Regions from separate parts of the Nonomuraea antimicrobica genome, predicted to be linked through region 2. Evidence: riboswitches for the same ligand, from Rfam matches in the RefSeq annotation. Region 2 holds a riboswitch; each other region holds the start of a gene.

Region 1 (4,210 bases), on a different contig from region 2:
CACCCCTGTGACGTGCACCGCGACGGCATCCGCGCGGCGCTGTCCGGCGCGCTGCCCGGCCCCTCGACCTCGGGGACGGCCGTCCGCATCGCCCTGGCCACCCCGTGGCGGCTGCTGCTGACCGTGACCGCCGTGGAGTCCGGCGCCGACCCGGCCGACCTGCTGCGCGCCGACCCGCACCCCGACCCGCGGGTGGCCGCCGCGCGGATCGCCCGCAGGCTGCTCTGCGCGTACGTCCCCGCGGCCACGAAACTCACCCCGCGCACCGCGAACGGCACCCCGTACCGGCCGGAACAGGTGCGGTCCTGGCTGGTGAACCTGGCCTCCCACCTGCGCTGGCAGGCCGCCTACACCGCGGGGAAGGACCGGGCGCCGCCAGGACTGACGCCGATCGACCTCGTCCCGCACCTGCTGTGGCCGATCGGCGGGCGCGGCCGGGTCCGGGCGCTGCACTGCCTGTGCTGCGTGCTCTTCGCGGTCGTCGCCATGCTGGCGTTCTGGGCGGGTTCGGCCGTCGACGGCCCCGGTGACCTGCGTGGCCGGCCCGACGCGGGGCAAGGGCTCACGTTGGCGCTCATGGCGGGCTGGGTGGCCATCGCCACCGGCCTGTCGCTGTCGCCGTGGCCGTCCGCCGCCGGCGGGCGCGGCGACGTCCCGCGCAGGCGGCGCGTGATCGGCGGTCTGCTCGGCGCCCTGGCGGGCGGCCCCTCAGGGGCGCTCTGCGGCTTGGCCGGGCTCGCGCTGACCGAGGGCAGGGTCTTCGGGCCGGTCTTCGCCGTGGTCGCGGGCGCGATCGGGGGAGCGGTGCTCGGGGCGGTCATCGGCCTGACCGCCGCCGCGCGGTACGGGGCCGAGCGCATGACCGTCGCCGAGGCGGTCCGCGCCGAGCCGGTCACGCTGCTGGGCTTCGGACTGTGCGGCGCGCTCACGGGGCTGCCGCCGCTGCGCCTCGCGGGTGCGGGTCCCGTATCCCTGGCCGCGGAGGTCGTGGGGGCCTTCACCCTGGCCTTCGCGCTCGGGGTGGCCTTCAAGATCGCCACGGGCGGCTGGAGCGAGGACACGGAGCTGGCCCACCCGAGAGAGGCCCTGCACCGCAACCCCATGATCGGAGTGGCCTTCGGGCTCACCGGCGGCGTCGCCGCCTTCCTCGTCTTCGTCATGAACCAGGACGTCGTCGCGTCGCTGGTGTGCGCGCTCGTCGGCGGTGTGACGTTCGGCCTGGCCTTCGGCGCGATCGCCTGGTCCCGTACCATGATCGGGCTGGTCGTCGCGGCCGCGCGCGGCCTGCTCCCGCTGAGGCTGTGGACGTTCCTCGACTGGGCCTGCGAGGCCCGGCTGCTGCGCGTCAGCGGCGCCACCTACCAGTTCAGGCACCGCGAGCTCCAGGACTTCCTCACCCCGTCCGAGGGCGACTGAGGCCGCCCCCGGGCAGACGGGAGCGGCCGCCGCCATGGAGGCGACGGCCGCGTGTGCCCATCCCCGGTCAGGCCGTGGCCCGGCCCAGGCCGCGCAACTGGTCGGGGGTCAGCGCGGAGACGTTCTGGTCGATGGGGACGTCGGTGTACTGGTGGATGGTCCAGGACTTCCAGTCGGCAGGCGGGGCGAGCACGCCCTTGTCCCGGCTGTAGTGGGCGACCCAGAGCGGATACTGCTCAAGGCCCTTGCCGTAGGCGTCGGCGAAGTTCCAGCCGCTGTAGAACATCGGGGTGACCCCGGTCTTGGCCTTCACGTACGACAGCCACGTCTTGGCCCAGGCGTTGACCTCGGCGACGGACTTGCCGTCGGTCGTCTCCAGGTCCAGGACCAGCAGGTCGCCGCGCTTGGCGGGCTGGGAGTTCACCACCGACAGGAAGTGGTTGGCCTCGGCGATGGGGTCCTGGGCGGGGTGACCGTAGTGGTACGCGCCGCGCACGATGCCCTTGTCGCCCAGCTCACGCCAGTGCCTGGCGAACGAGGCGTCGCGGAAGTCCGTGCCCTCGGTGGCCTTGATGATGCCGAACTGGGCGGAGCTGGTGGCCCAGTTGTAGAGGGGCTCGTAGTTGGAGATGTCCAGGCCGTAGGTGAGCGCCCCGGCCTCCTCGCCGGTGCTCTGACGGCTCTCCTGCTGGGAGGCGTGGGCTGGGCCGTGGTCGTTGGCCGAGGCGAGCGCCGCGCCGGCCACGCCCGTGATGGCGGTGGTCGCTGCCAGGATCGCGCCGCCGACGGCCAGGGCGAAGTGCTCGGCGGGGCGTTTCTTCTTGGTGATCGCGGCAAGCCAGGGCTTGAGCATGAGCGGATTGACTCCTTGCTTCCATGCCGCCTACCGGGTTAGCTGACGGGTTCGGGACTGGAAGTGCCCTACGGGCTCGGCCTGGGCCGGCGTCCGATTCACCCCAGAAGGTGGGTCCCCGGTTCCGCGGGTGGCGGATTCGGCGGCCGCGCGTCGTCATCGGGCGGAGGCCCTGGACGGCGTACGGTCCGGTCAACGTCGCGGTAACGACTCGATGAGCTGGGGGTCAACGGGTGCACCGCAGCTCACAAAGTACAGATTTTCCTAAACAGGCCGCAAGTGGGGCAAAACCTTCCATGTCGCCCAGAGCCGAGAAACCCCTGCCAGTACGCGGATTCGAGGCCGGGTAAAGTTTCCCGCTCGCGCAAGCGCAAGCCCTCTGAGGGGCAAAATTCCCCGCCTTTCCGCCCGTGGCGCGGCAGGCGGGCCGCCGGCCTCGGGGCCGCCCGCGGTTGCCCGGAATACCATAGGGGGGTATGGTGTTGTTCCGGCGGCCGAGGAAAGAGGTGGACATGGCCGGATACAGCCACAACAAGCAGGACCACGCGCTGCGCCTGCGCCGCGTCGAGGGGCAGATTCGCGGCCTGCAGCGCATGGTCGACGAGGACAAATACTGCATCGACATCCTCACCCAGGTGTCGGCGGCGACGAGTGCGCTGAAGTCGTTCTCCCTGTCGCTGCTGGAGGAGCACCTGGCCCACTGCGTCGCCGAGGCCGCCCAGAAGGGCGGGCCGGAGGCGGAGGCCAAGGTCAAGGAAGCCACCGACGCCATCGCCAGACTCGTACGTTCCTGACCGGACCGGATTGAAGGAGAGATCGCTATGAGCACCACCGCCACCTACACCGTCAAGGGCATGACCTGCGGCCACTGCGTGAGTTCGGTCAAGGAGGAGGTCGGCGAGGTGGCCGGGGTCACCCAGGTGGAGGTCGACCTGGCGACCGGGCTGCTGACCGTGGACAGTGACGGCTCCGTCGACCCGGCGAAGATCGTCGCCGCGGTGGAGGAGGCCGGTTATGAGGTGGCGAACCGGTGAACACCGCGACCAAGCTGGGCTCGTACGTGCTGGGGCTGGCCGTCGTCTTCGGCGGCGCCCTGGGGGTGGGCAACGCGGTGGGCCCGATCGGGGCTCCCGCGTCTATGACGGAGGACCACACCTCCATGACGGGCGCCGCGCCGACGCCCGCCGCGAGCCCGAGCGCGAGCGAGGGGCACGGGGAGCACGCCACCACCCAACAGGCGACAGAAGATACCCCCGGGGGGCTCCAAGTGTCGGAGAACGGCTACACCCTCAACCCGCTCACCACGACGATCAAGCCCGGCGAGCCGGCCGACTTCCGCTTCACCGTGAGCGGCCCCGACGGCGAGCCGGTCACCGGCTACCAGGTCGAGCACGACAAGAAGCTGCACTTCATCGTCGTGTCGCGAGACCTGGAGAGCTTCCTGCACCTCCACCCCGAGATGACGCCGGACGGCGTCTGGTCGGTCGGGCTGACGCTGCCGGAGGCCGGGCCGTACCGGGCCTTCGCCGACTTCACGCCCACCGGCGGCAGCGCGCTGACGCTGGGTGCCGACCTGGCCGTGGCGGGCGACTACCGGCCCGAGGCGCTGCCGGGAGAGACCCGTACGGCGACCGTCGACGACTACACCGTCACCCTCGACGGCGACCTGACCCCCGGGCAGTCGAGCAGGCTCACCCTCAAGGTGAGCAAGGACGGCGAGCCGGTCACCGACCTGCAGCCCTACCTCGGCGCCTACGGCCACCTGGTGGCCCTGCGCGCCGGCGACCTGGCCTACCTGCACGTCCACCCCGACGGCGAGCCCGGCGACGGAAAGACGAAGGCCGGCCCCGAGGTCGTCTTCTTCGCCGAGGTGCCCAGCACCGGCGACTACCGGCTGTTCCTGGACTTCCAGCACGACGGCGAGGTCCGTACGGCGAGTTT
Region 2 (4,210 bases):
CAACGTGGTGATCCCGAAGTCGGTGACGCCCACGCGGATCGCCGAGAACATCGACGTCTTCGACTTCATTCTCGACGCCGAGGACATTGTGGCCATCGGCGCGCTGAACAAGGGGCTGCGACTTGGGCCGGATCCCGAGACGTTCAACATGATGTGAGTGACCCCTGTGACTGACGTGTCATTTGAGGGCATTTTTTAGTAACGAGCACCTCTTTTACCTGATTTTTTACCTTCCATATACGATCTCCCGCGTGCGAGATTTCACATGGGGAATAGCCGCGACCGGAGCCATCGCCCGCAGGGTGGGCGCGGCGATCGTGGCGGAGCCCGGTATGCGGGTGGCCGCCGTCGGATCCAGAGACCTGACCAGGGCGCAGGACCTGGCCTCGACGCTGGGCGCGGAGTCGGCCTACGGCTCCTACGCAGAGCTGTGCGCCGACCCGGCCGTGGACGCCGTCTACGTGGCCACGCCGCACGCGCAGCACCTGGAGGTGGCCGAGGCGGCCATCGCCGCGGGCAAGGCCGTGCTGTGCGAGAAGCCGCTGGCCGCGACCGTGGACGACGCGGCGAAGATGGTACGCCTGGCGCGCGAGGCGGGCGTGTTCCTGATGGAGGCGATGTGGATGAGGTTCAACCCCCTCATCCAGCAGATCGCGGCCGACCCGCGCTTCGGCGAGATCCGTTCGGTGCAGGCCACGTTCGGCTTCGCCGCGCCGTACGACCCCGCGCACCGGCTGTGGGCGCCGGAGCTGGGCGGCGGCGCCCTGCTCGACCTGGGGATCTACCCGTTCGGCCTGGCCCAGTTGCTCCTGGGCGCGCCCTCCGAGCTGCGCGTCACCGGCTCGCTGGCCCCGTCCGGGGTGGACGCGGAGGTGGCCGGGCTCCTGCTCTACCCCGGGGGACGGCACGCGCTCGTGGCGTCGTCGCTGCTGGGGAATTACCCGAACCAGGCCGGCGTTGTCGGAACATCGATGCGGGCGGACATCGCGGCGCCGTTCTGGGCGCCCCAGCGGATCCTGCTCACCGGGCCCGGCATGGAGCCGGAGGAGCTGGTGCTCGATCCCGCCGACAACGGATACGCCGGTGAGCTGCGCGAGGTCCGCGCCGCGGTGGCCGAGGGAAAGACCGAATCCTCGATCATGCCCCTCGACGAATCCCTTGCCATGATGGGGCTTCTGGCCGCCGCGCGGAGACAACTGGACTGACATCGCGTTTAGGGGTTTGTCATCCCCTTGCCTCATGCATTACCTTATATGACTACTTGAGGCATATGACCGGTTTGTCCGGCTGTGTCGACCATCGCACGACAGATCACAGGATCGTCCTGTGACCGCTGAATCCGCCTGCGGGCGGAACCGGGGACCCACGTTCCTTGGGGTGAATCGGCACTTCGGTGCCGTAGGGCAGCTTCCACGTCCGAACCCGTCAGCTAACCCGGTAAGCGGCATGGAAGCAAGGAGTAACCCCCTCGATGGCCAAGCACCGTATTACCGATACCTCGAAGAGCCCTCTGGTCCGCGCCCTCGTCAGCACGTTCGTCGGCGCGACCGTCATCGCCACGGCCCTCGGCTCCCACGCCGTCACGGCCAGCGCCGACTCCGCGATAGGCGTCGCCACGGCCACCGGAGCCAGGCACCCGGACGCCGCCGTCGCCGCCCACAAGGACGGCGCGGAGAGCGAGAACAAGGTCAACGTCACCGCCGAGCAGGTCCTGGCCCTGGCCAAGTCCCAGATCGGCACCTCCGAGAACGTCTACGGCGGCGGCACCAAGTACCAGCAGTGGTACGCCGACTCGCAGCGAGCCGCCGAGACCATCGCCCGTGACGGCGGCAACCGCACCGCGTACCTGAACGCCGCCTGGTGCGCGATGTTCGTCTCCTGGGTCGGCGACCAGACCGGCGCCCGCCGGCAGATCGGCTGGGACGCCTACACCGTGACCCACGCCAAGTGGTTCGCGGCCAACAACCGCTTCGGCACCGTCCCGAAGCCCGGCGCTGTGGTGTTCTTCTCCTGGGGGGGCAGCAAGGCGCTGAACGACATCCAGCACGTCGGCTTCGTGCTGAAGGACAACCAGGACGGCACCATCTCCACCGTCGAGGGCAACACCGGCAACGGCAAGGTGGAGGAGCGCGTCCGTCCGAAGTCGCAGGTCGTCGGCTACGGCTACCCCGACTACGCCGCCTGACGCACCATCTGCGCCTTCCACTCCCCGCTACCCCCTCCGCCGAGCGCGCGGCCCCGTCCCGGGCCGCGCGCTCGTCGCGTTCCCGCGCACGACCCCACGACGACTTGACGGCGTAGTGTCGATCCGCGGCCCGGCCGTTCGACGCGTCGACGAGGACGGCCACCGGGGCCGCCACTCGCCCCGAAGGAGACGACACCGATGAAGTTCATGATCGTGGGCAAGGCCAACGCCGAGACGGAGGCCGGGACGCTGCCCAGCCAGGAGCTCGTGGACAACATGCACGCCTACAACGAGTCCCTGGCCAAGGCCGGGGTGCTGCTCGCGGCCGAGGGCCTCTACCCCAGCTCGCACGGCGCCCAGATTGCCTACAGCGAGGGCCGGGCCAGCGTGATCGACGGGCCGTTCACGGAGGCCAAGGAGCTGATCGCCGGGTTCTGGCTGATCCAGGTCAAGTCGCGGGAGGAGGCCGTCGAGTGGGCCCTGCGCGTGCCGGTGCCGCCGGGGCACGAGGGGGTGGGGCTGGACGTGTGGCAGGTGTTCGACGCCTCGGACGTACCGGACGACTCGATGCCCGTGGACGAGCGCGAGCGCGAGGAGGCGCTGCGCGAGCGCCTGCGCGTGGACACCCCCGACGCGTGACCCGTCCCACCGACGCCGCCCTTCAGCGCCGTCCCATCGGCACCACCCTTCAGTGCCGTCCCACCGGCACCACCCCTTCGGCGCCGTCCCTCCGGCACCGGCCTCCGGCTCGGGCGCTCCGGCTCTGGCGCGCGGCAGCGGGTTGCGGCGGGAGGGGCGGGGCTGGTCTCATGGGCCGGTGACGGCTTCCGACACCCATCGCACCATCGAGGCGGTCTGGCGGATCGAGGCGGCCCGGCTCATCGCCGGGCTCGCCGGGCTGGTGCGCGACGTCGGCCTCGCCGAGGAGCTGGCACAGGACGCCCTGGTCGCCGCGCTGGAGCAGTGGCCGGAGTCCGGCGTGCCGCGCAACCCCGGCGCCTGGCTGATGACGGTCTCCAAGCGCCGCGCCATCGACCTCATCCGCAGGAACGAACGCCTCCAGCGCAACCTCGTCGAGCTCGGCCACCGCATCGACCTGGAGGACGAGCTTCCCGAGATCGACGAGATCGAGGACGACCTGCTGCGGCTGGTGTTCACGGCCTGCCACCCCGCCCTGTCGATGGAGGCGCGGGTGGCGCTGACCCTGCGCGTGCTCGGCGGCCTGACCACCGACGAGATCGCGCGGGCGTTCCTGGTCTCGGAGCCCACCGTGGCGCAGCGCGTCGTCCGCGCCAAGCGCACGCTGGCCGACAAGGGGATCCCGTTCGAGGTGCCCCAGGGGGCGGAGCTGGCGGGCCGCCTGTCGTCCGTGCTGGAGGTCATCTACCTCATCTTCAACGAGGGCTACTCGGCCACGGCCGGCGACGACTGGATGCGTCCCGCGCTGTGTGACGACGCGCTGCGGCTCGGCCGCGTGCTGGCCGGTCTCATGCCCAAGGAGCCCGAGGTGCACGGCCTGGTCGCGCTCATGGAGATCCAGGCGTCCAGGTCGGCCGCCCGCGTGGGGCCGTCGGGCGAGCCGATCCTGCTGCTGGAGCAGAACCGCGCCCGCTGGGACCGGCTCCTCATCGGCCGCGGCCTGGCCGCGCTCGACCTCGCCGAGTCGCTGTCGGGCGCGCCCGGCCCGTACGCGCTGCAGGCCGCCATCGCCGCCTGCCACGCCCGCGCCGTCAACCCGGACGACACCGACTGGGAGCGCATCGCGAGCCTGTACGAGTCGCTGGCCCGCCTGTCGCGCTCGCCCGTGGTGGAGCTCAACCGGGCCGTGGCGCTGTCGATGGCCTACGGGCCGGCGGCCGGGCTGGAGCTGCTCGACCAGATCGTGGACGAGCCGTCGCTCAAGGGCTACCACCTGCTGCCGAGCGTACGCGGGGACCTGCTGGTCAAGCTGGGCCGTACGGAGGAGGCGCGGGCGGAGTTCGAGCGGGCGGCAGGCCTGACCCGCAACTCCCGCGAACGCGTCCT
Region 3 (4,210 bases), on a different contig from region 2:
CACGACGTGGGTCAGCTCGTGGGTCAGGACGACGTCCTTGCCGGTGGGGTTGAGGGTGGCGAAGAGTTCGGGGACGACGATCACGCGCCCGCGGTCGGCCACGGCGGCCAGGCCGTCGAGCCGGTCCACTCCGGCCAGCGCGGCGGCCTCGCGGGCGGACTCCGGCACTACGACGAGCGGTCGTACCCGCCCGCCCAGGACGGCGGAGACGCGGAGCCCGGCCGTGTCCGCCCTGCGGGCCAGATCGGCGAGCCCGGCCGAGTCGTGCCCAGCGGGCTCGTGCCCGGCGGGCTTGTGCAGGGCCACGACGGAGTGCCTGCCCCGGCTGACGACCGTGCGGCCGGGCCACAGATCGCGTATCTCCGGGGGCAGGACGGGGAGATCGGGGAGCGGCGCCGCGCCCGGGACCAGGAGCAGGAGGACGGCCACCACGGCTCGTCGGCTCACCTGCTCGGACACGGGGCCGATCGTAGCCGCCCGGCACTCGTGCCCGCGCTTGCGCGGATCCACGGCCACCGCTTGGCAGCCGCTGCGTGCGCCTGGGCGGATTCGCGACTGCCGCTTGGCAGCCGCCCGCCGCACCCGCGTGCTGCTTGGGCGGACTCGCGGCCGCCGCTTGGCAGCCGCCGCACCCGCGTGCCGCTTGGGCGGATTCGCGGCCGCCCGCGGGGACAGGCGAGAGCCCCGCCCGGATCGGGGGGAATCCGGGCGGGGCTTCTTCACATGCCGGGACGGACCGCGCCGACGAAAGACGACTTACGCCATCCGTCCAGCTTGTCGATGCGTACCCGTTCACCTGTCCGTGGTGAATGGATCATCTTGCCCTTGCCGACGTACATGCCCACGTGGCCGAGCCCGCTGAAGAACAGCAGGTCACCTGGCTTGAGGTTGCGCCAGGAGATCTTGTTCCTGATGCGGGCGAACTGGCTGCTCGCCACGCGCGGGAGCTTGACACCGGCCTTCTTCCAGGCGAACAGGACGAGGCCGGAGCAGTCAAACGAACCAGGCCCTGTGCCCCCGTACCGATACGGGTCACCGATCTGGTCCTTGGCCGCGGCGACGGCCTTGCGGGCCTTCGCCTGCTGCCGGGCGACCTTGGCGGCCCGTTGCCGGGCAGCCGTGGCCGTCTTCGAGGCGCCGGCGGTGGTCGCCGCCGGCGCCGCCGTTCCGGCCGAGTCGCTCGTCGTCGTCGCCTGAGCCGTGGGGGCATGGAGGACCAGACCTCCGGCCGTCACGGTCATCGTGAGTGCCACGCCGCTCAGGGCGAAGCGGGACAGGCGGGGGTTCTGCAGGGAGCTAGACAGGATTTCTCCTCGCGTCTTCCACGAACGCCTACCGGGTTAGCTGACGGATTCGGGCCTGGAAGTAGCCCTACGGCGCGATTCGCGCGCCGACTCACCCCTGATCCCTCGGGAAGAACGGGATCGCTGGGTCCCCGGCTCCGTGCCTCATGACTGCACGGATTCGGCAGGTCGCCGCCCGATGAGGGTGCTGCTCCTCGGGGATATCGGGGGCGACCGGCGGATCTTTGTCTGTCTCACATCGGGAGGAACCGATGCCGGTTCGCGGGGGACATGGCTTGTGCACCGCGACGACGCCAGAAGCTACGCCGAAGGTTCAAGGATCGGCAAAGCGCACGCCGGGCTGTAAAGATCAGACAGAGGGGGATGTCAGAGCTGAAACCCCTGCTGGGACCCCAGGCTTTGTTACCGGAATGTGACCCTGCTCACACTTGGGCGCGTCCAAGATTGTCAGGTCCCAAACATCCCTTTCGTCACATCCGTCACACCGACTCCGGTTCCGCGAGCACCCGCGAACGGTTCACCCATGGGGCCACCATCGCGATACATGTCGCGAAATATCGCCACAACCTACGATCCATAGCCATATTCGAAAGGCCGGGCCACAGCCCCATTCTGTCCAGTTGATCAACATAGCTACTATGATCCATAGTAATGAGAACGCTGTCGGCTCATGGTCGGTGACCGCAGACCGAGCGGGAAACCGGAAATCAGCGCCGCACGATCAAGCGCCGTACGGTCAGGGCTGTGCGATCAGGGTTGCGCCCGGGTCAGGGGCGGATGGCGCCGACCAGGTTGCGGCCGTACGCGGAAAGCTTGACGACCTTGACGACGTCGCCCGTCTGCGGCGCATGGACGATGTCCCCGTTGCCGGCGTAGATGCTGACGTGCCCCAGCCCCTCGCTGAAGATGAGATCCCCTGGCTGCAGGTCGTCGAGGTCCACCTTGCGGTTCGCCCCCCACGCCCACTGCTGCCACGTCGTACGCGGCAACGTCACGCCTGCCGCCGCCCAGGACGCCTGCGTCAGCCCGGAGCAGTCGTACCCCCTGGGCCCTGTGCCGCCGTAGATGTACGGCTTGCCCACCTGCGCGTACGCGAACCGCAGCACCGCGGCCCCGTTCCCCGAGGCGGGCCCCGTGTACTTGATGCCGACGCTGTCCGGGTTGCCGGGGTTGTACGCCCCCAGCTTCTTCAGCAGCTTCTTCTGCTGGGTGATCAGCTTCTGCACCTCGGAGCGTTCCTTCTGGACCGAGTCCCGCTCCTTGTCGGCGTCCTTCAGTGCCGCCTCGGCCTTGTCCCGCTCGCCCTTGAGCCCGCGGTTCTCCCGGTCGAACACGGCCAGCTTCTGGGCCCGTTCCTGCGCGAGCTGCCCGGCCACCGCCAGCCCCGCCAGCGTCCCCGCGGGGTTTTCCGAGCCGACGATGCCGGGCCAGGAGGTGACGTCCTCGCCGAGCTGGTAGCTGTCGACGGCCATGCCGACCACCTGCGCACGCAGGTCCTCGACGGTCGCCAGCTTGCGCTTGTAGCCGTCGTTCAGCTTGGTGTAGGTGGTCTTGGCCTTCTTGTAGCGCTCGTTCGCGGTGTTGTACCGGTCGACGACCTTGTCGGCCTGGTCGTTGAGCTTGTCGAGCTTGGCCTTGGCCTGGGCGAGCGTGGGCTCGGGATCAGCGACGGCCGCTCCGAGAGGGGTCAGCACCAGTCCGAACGCGAGACCCGCGGCCACCGGTACCCCGCCAAACCTCACAGTGTCGCCTCCCAGGGATTCCACCTGGGGCGAAATAGTACAGAAGCGACGAGTGAGGTATCGCCCAAACCCGGCAATTCATAACTTATGCGCGGCTCAGCCGACGCAGCAGCAAGCCAGACGGAACGGGTCTGGCACCCATCCGCCTGACCGACTCGGCCACCTCCCGGTCGGACGACACCACGGCGATGGCCCGGCCTGGCGGCTCGGCGCGTACGAGCTGGCGGATGACGTCGTCGGCGATCTCCCCCGGCGCGCTGAACAGCACCCGCACCCCGCGCGGCGCCACCACCTGCACGGGGGCGTTCAGCTCTGCGCCGTCGAACACCACGGTCACCTCGACCCGGGTCTGCGCCACCAGCCCGCCGAGCGCGTTCATGAGCCGGGTGCGCTGGTCGGCGAGGGTGAGCGTGCCGTAGCCGGTCTTGGTGACGTTGTAACCGTCTATGATCAGATGCACCTGCGGCAGCGCGAGGAGCTGGTCGAGGAGCTGGGGGTCGTCGTCGGCCAGGGCCCGCGCGGGCACCCCGCGCACGCCGGGGCGCTCGCCGGTGACCGCCGCGACCGAGTCGGCGGGCCGGCTGATCGTGGTGGGCAGGGCCAGCTCGCGGCGCAGCCCGGCCGAGGCGTCCTGCAGCGCGTCGAGCAGCACGCGGATGCGCGCGTCCTCGATGCTCCGGCCCTCGCGGGCGGCCCGGCGCGAGGCTTCGAGCTGCTTCTCCACGTCGGCCAGCCGCTCGCGCAACCGCCGCAGCTCGGACTCCGCGCCGCTGCCCGCGGCGGTGGCGGCCGACCTGGCCTCCTCCGCCGCGTGCTCCATCTCCTCGGCCCGCCGCACCGCCGACTTGGCCCGCTCGCGGGCGTCGTGCAACTTGCGGCGCAGATCGGAGTTTTCCGCGCGGGCCGCCCTGATCTGCTCGCGCAGCCGGTCGGTCTCCTCCTTGGCCGCGCTCTTCTGCGCGGTGAGCTGCTCGCGCAGCCGCGCCACGGCCTCCTCGCGCTCGGAGCTCTCGGCCGCCACGGCCGTCTGCTCCAGATCGGTACGGGCCGCCTCGATCATCTCCGCCCAGCCCGGCGGCCTGGTGAGGTAGGCCGCCGCGGCCACGAGCACCGGGTCGGCGGCCGGAGGGACGTTGCCCTCGGCCAGCGAGGCGACCAGCTCGG
Region 4 (4,210 bases), on a different contig from region 2:
CGACAAGCCGATGACCCTCGACGTCACGCTCATCGTCCAGGACCGGCCCAACGCCGAAGACCCCAGCAAGATCGACAAGAACGTGGGCTTCCTCGGGGTGCTGCCCACCGAGGTCATGGAGAGGCAGAGCCTCGGCCAGGTCGTCGGCTACATGGGCGAGCTGACGGGCCGGGTGGCGGCCTCGCTGCTCAACCTGCCGGAGAAGATGGTCGGCGTCTGGCACGCGGCCTTCTCCGGTGACGAACGCGACCCCGAGGGCCCGGTCGGCGTGGTCGGGGCGGGTCGCATGGGCGGCGAGATCCTCGCCTCCGACCTGTCCACCGAGAAGAAGATCGCCATCTTCGTCAACCTGCTGGCCGGCTTCAACCTGGCGATCGGCATGTTCAACCTCATCCCGCTGCTGCCCCTCGACGGCGGTCACATCGCAGGGGGCCTCTGGGAGGGCATCAAGCGGGCCTACGCCAAGGTCATGCGGCGGCCCGAGCCCGGTTACGTGGACATCGCCAAGGTGCTGCCGCTGACGTACGCGATCGCGATCGTGATGATGATCATGGCGGGCCTGCTCGTCTACGCCGACCTGGTCAACCCGCTCACGCTGACGAACTGAGGCCGCGGTGGACACCGTCGACCGGCTGCGGGCCCTCTGCCTGGCCCTGCCGGAGACCACCGAACGGCTCTCCCACGGGGAGCCGACGTGGTTCGTCCGGGGGAAGAAGACGTTCGTGATGTTCGCCGACCACCATCACGACGACCGCCTGGCCTTCTGGTGCGCCGCGCCCGCCGGGGTGCAGGAGGAGTTGGTGGCGGAGGCGCCCGAGCGGTTCTTCCGCCCGCCGTACGTGGGGCACCGGGGGTGGCTGGGGGTCTATCTCGACGTCCCGCTGATCGACTGGGACGAGGTGGCGGAGCTCGTCACCGACGCCTACCGCCACATCGCACCCAAGTCGCTCGTCGAACGCCTGCCCTGACCTCCGTATCGCGGGCCGCGATCAGTACATCGAGATGTGCACGTGGTCGTAGTGGTTCTCGGTGATGCTGCCGCGGTCGGACATCGTGCTCCAGCCGGAGCCCTGGTTGATCCGCTGCCTCCAGATCACGTACTTGACGCCGAGCTTGTCCTTGTTCTTCAGCGCCCACTCGGCGATCCGGTCGCCGAGTGCGTTGTTGGCGTCGCTGGGCATCGAGCCGCCCGTGCTCATCATGAAGTCGCAGGCGCGGCCGAGCGGGTGCTCGCCGCTTGAGCCCGAGCGGAAACACCCCACCGCGAACGGCAGCGCGAAGTTCTTGTCGAGCTGCTCCTTCATCAGCCGGGTCCGCGCGGTGATGTTGTCGGACCCGTTCGGCAGCTCGGGCGCCCAGGAGCCGTTGGAGTTGCGCCCGGTCCCGTACGGCACCAGGTCCTCCAGCTTCTTTTGGATGTCCTTGATGACGTCCTCGGCCTCGTCGCGCTGGCCGGCCACCTCGGCCGTGTCGGACTTGATCTGCGCGGCCAGCGCGGCGGCCTCCTCGCTGGCCCGCTTCTTCTCGTCGCGGGCCTTGGCCACGCTGTCCACGACCGCCTGCTGCTCGGCGGTGAGCTGTTCGAGCAGGGCCGCGCTGCCCGCGTCGGTCGGGAGCATGAAGGAGGTCAGCGACAGGTCGCCGGTCTGGTAGCGCAGGCGCGCGATCTCGGCGACCCGCTGCTCGGCCGTGGTCACGGCCTGCTCCGCGGCCTCCGCCTTGGCCTGGGCCGTCTTGGCGGCCTCCTGTGCCTTGGCCAGCTCGACGCGTTTGAGGTTGTACTTCTCGATGAGCTTGTCGACCTTGGCGTTCAGCTCTTTGAGCTGGGCGCGGAGCTGCGCCTCCGTCGGCTTGGGGGCGGCCGACACCCTGATCGACGGTGAGGTGGACGCCGAGGCCGGGGCCGCGGGGAGGGCGGCGACGGCGATGGCGCTGATGAGACCGATGGCAAGACTCGCGGGGGACGAAGCCGCCACGTGGATGTTTCCTCTCCCTCTGCCGGCCGGGTTAGCTGACGGGTTCGGGTATGGGAGCTGCGTTTCCCTACCGCCTGAGCGGATTCACCCCGGGTGCGATTGGGTCCCCGGCTCCCGGGCGCGGCGCCCGGGATTAGGCCCGCAACGGCTGTTACGGCCGGTGCATATCGGGATATTAGTGGTAGATCACGAGTCATGCGACCCTAAGTAGAAATCTATTAGTGATCTACTTGTGATCGGAGCATGCGTGCGGCCTCCTCCGGCAGCACGTCGTTGACGAACGCCCCCATCGCCGACTCCGACCCGGCGAGATACTTCAGCTTGCCGGCCGCCCGCCGGATGCTGAACAGCTCCAGGTGCAGATAGGCCAGCTCCCTGCCGGTACGCACGGGCGCCTGGTGCCAGGCCGAGACATACGGCATCACGACCCCGAACAGCCCGTCGAACGCCCGCAGCACCGAGGTGTACAGCGGCGCGAACGCCGCCCGCTCCTCCTCGGTGAGCGCCGCGAGGTCGGGCACCTGCCGGTGTGGGTAGAGATGCACCTCGAACGGCCACCGCGCGGCGGCCGGCACGAAGGCCGTCCACAGCTCGTTGGCGGCCACCACCCGCGTCCCCGCCGCGCGCTCGGCGGCCAGCACGTCGGCGAACAGGTTGCCCGGCCCCCGGTGCCGCGCCGCCGCGCCGAGGTGCAGCCGGGTCCTGGGCGTGACGTACGGGTAGGCGTAGATCTGGCCGTGCGGGTGGGCCAGCGTGATGCCGATCTCCTCACCCCGGTTCTCGAAGCAGAACACCTGCTCCACGCCGTCGATCCCGGACAACTCGGCCGTACGGTCGGCCCACGCCTCCATGACCAGCGCCACCTGGGCGTCGGAGAGCTGGGAGAAGGAGGAGGAGTGGTCGGAGGTGAAGCACACCACCTCACACCGCCCCACCCTCGGACGGACCTCGCTAAGCCCGCCCGCCTCTCCATAGGCCCCGAAATTTCCGGAGAAGGAGGGGAACCGGTTCTCGAAGACCGCCACGTCATAGTCGTACGCCGGGATCTCCGACGACCGCGTCCGCGACGACGGGCACAGCGGGCACTCGGCCGTGCCGCCGCTCGGCAGGAACGTACGCGTCTGCCGGTGCCCGGCGATCGCGATCCACTCCTCGGTCAGCGGGTCGTAGCGCAGCTCGGAGGCGACCGGCCGGGGATCGAGCGTACGCCGGTCGATCGCGCTCCGGTCGGCGTCGTCGCGCCGGTCGAAATAGATCAGCTCCCGGCCGTCGGCCAGATGGGTGATGGTGCGCTTCACGGCGAGCCCTCCGCGATGATCAGTTCTCCGGCCCGTTCGGCCAGCTCGGTACGTGCTTCCTCGGGCAGCCCGGCGTCGCTGATGACCACGTCGGCCTCGCTCAGCTCGGCGATGGTGCTGATGCCCACCGTGTTCCACTTGGTGTGGTCGGCCGGGACGACCAGCCGGCTCGCCGCCGTGACCAGCTCTCTGTCGGTCTCCGACTCCAGCAGGTTGGGCGTGGTGAACCCGGCCCGCACGCTCATCCCGTGCACGCCCAGGAAGAGCGTGTCCACGTGCAGGCGGCGGATCGCGGCCACGGCGACCGGGCCCACCAGGGCGTCGGACGGCGTACGCACGCCGCCGGTCAGCACGACGGTGCGGTCGGCGCGCGGGTTGCGGTGGAAGACCTCGGCGACCGGGATCGAATTGGTGATCACGGTCAGCTCGGGCACGGCGACCAGGTGGTGGGCCAGCGCCCACGTGGTGGTGCCGGCCGACAGCGCCACGGCGGTGCCCGGCCGGACGAGCCTGGCCGCGTGCCGCGCGATGGCCTCCTTCTCCTGCTGCTGGCGGGCGGACTTGGCGGTGAAGCCGGGCTCCTCGGTCGAGCCGGGGCCCAGGGCGGTCGCGCCGCCGTGCACCTTCTCCAGCAGCCCGCGCTCGGCCAGCACCTCGAGGTCGCGGCGGATGGTCATGTCGGAGACGCCCAGCTCGCGTACGAGGTCGGCCACCCGGACGCCGCCGTTGCTGCGCACGCGTTCGAGAATCGTCTGCTGACGCTGCTGTGCGAGCACGCCCACTTCCTTCCAACAGATTCCACCAAATTATGACACGTAATTGTTGGGGAATGTTAGGTCGTGCGGCGCGCTTGCACTGACTCTCTTGGAGAGGGACGTTGGGAGCTTCACGCCGTACCGATCAGCCCGTACCGATCAGCCCGTACCGATCAGTGGA

Evidence for each region. Region 2 has a riboswitch for cyclic di-AMP ahead of ABD844_RS31300 (CHAP domain-containing protein). Riboswitches for the same ligand answer to the same signal wherever they lie in the genome.
Region 1: it holds a riboswitch for cyclic di-AMP, as region 2 does, so the genes downstream of both, ABD844_RS02120 (glycoside hydrolase family 25 protein) here and ABD844_RS31300 (CHAP domain-containing protein) in region 2, are expected to answer to the same signal.
Region 3: it holds a riboswitch for cyclic di-AMP, as region 2 does, so the genes downstream of both, ABD844_RS14795 (C40 family peptidase) here and ABD844_RS31300 (CHAP domain-containing protein) in region 2, are expected to answer to the same signal.
Region 4: it holds a riboswitch for cyclic di-AMP, as region 2 does, so the genes downstream of both, ABD844_RS00160 (coiled-coil domain-containing protein) here and ABD844_RS31300 (CHAP domain-containing protein) in region 2, are expected to answer to the same signal.

The regions. Positions count from the first base shown of each region.
Region 1 covers NZ_BAAAZP010000007.1:13,579-17,788, reverse strand. Annotated here, with positions in the region: gene ABD844_RS02125 (NACHT domain-containing protein) at 1-1,416, shown strand, start outside; gene ABD844_RS02120 (glycoside hydrolase family 25 protein) at 1,484-2,269, opposite strand; cyclic di-AMP (ydaO/yuaA leader) riboswitch at 2,282-2,424, opposite strand; gene ABD844_RS02115 (metal-sensitive transcriptional regulator) at 2,782-3,063, shown strand; gene ABD844_RS02110 (heavy-metal-associated domain-containing protein) at 3,091-3,303, shown strand; gene ABD844_RS02105 (hypothetical protein) at 3,300-4,210, shown strand, end outside.
Region 2 covers NZ_BAAAZP010000109.1:5,843-10,052, reverse strand. Annotated here, with positions in the region: gene ABD844_RS31310 (aldo/keto reductase) at 1-157, shown strand, start outside; gene ABD844_RS31305 (Gfo/Idh/MocA family protein) at 252-1,205, shown strand; cyclic di-AMP (ydaO/yuaA leader) riboswitch at 1,322-1,459, shown strand; gene ABD844_RS31300 (CHAP domain-containing protein) at 1,472-2,185, shown strand; gene ABD844_RS31295 (YciI family protein) at 2,384-2,824, shown strand; gene ABD844_RS31290 (RNA polymerase sigma factor) at 3,003-4,210, shown strand, end outside.
Region 3 covers NZ_BAAAZP010000051.1:33,621-37,830, forward strand. Annotated here, with positions in the region: gene ABD844_RS14790 (gluzincin family metallopeptidase) at 1-459, opposite strand, end outside; gene ABD844_RS14795 (C40 family peptidase) at 720-1,253, opposite strand; cyclic di-AMP (ydaO/yuaA leader) riboswitch at 1,315-1,480, opposite strand; gene ABD844_RS14800 (C40 family peptidase) at 2,072-3,025, opposite strand; gene ABD844_RS14805 (NYN domain-containing protein) at 3,132-4,210, opposite strand, start outside.
Region 4 covers NZ_BAAAZP010000003.1:20,356-24,565, reverse strand. Annotated here, with positions in the region: gene ABD844_RS00170 (M50 family metallopeptidase) at 1-607, shown strand, start outside; gene ABD844_RS00165 (MmcQ/YjbR family DNA-binding protein) at 615-968, shown strand; gene ABD844_RS00160 (coiled-coil domain-containing protein) at 990-1,976, opposite strand; cyclic di-AMP (ydaO/yuaA leader) riboswitch at 1,983-2,126, opposite strand; gene galT (galactose-1-phosphate uridylyltransferase) at 2,195-3,274, opposite strand; gene ABD844_RS00150 (DeoR/GlpR family DNA-binding transcription regulator) at 3,271-4,050, opposite strand.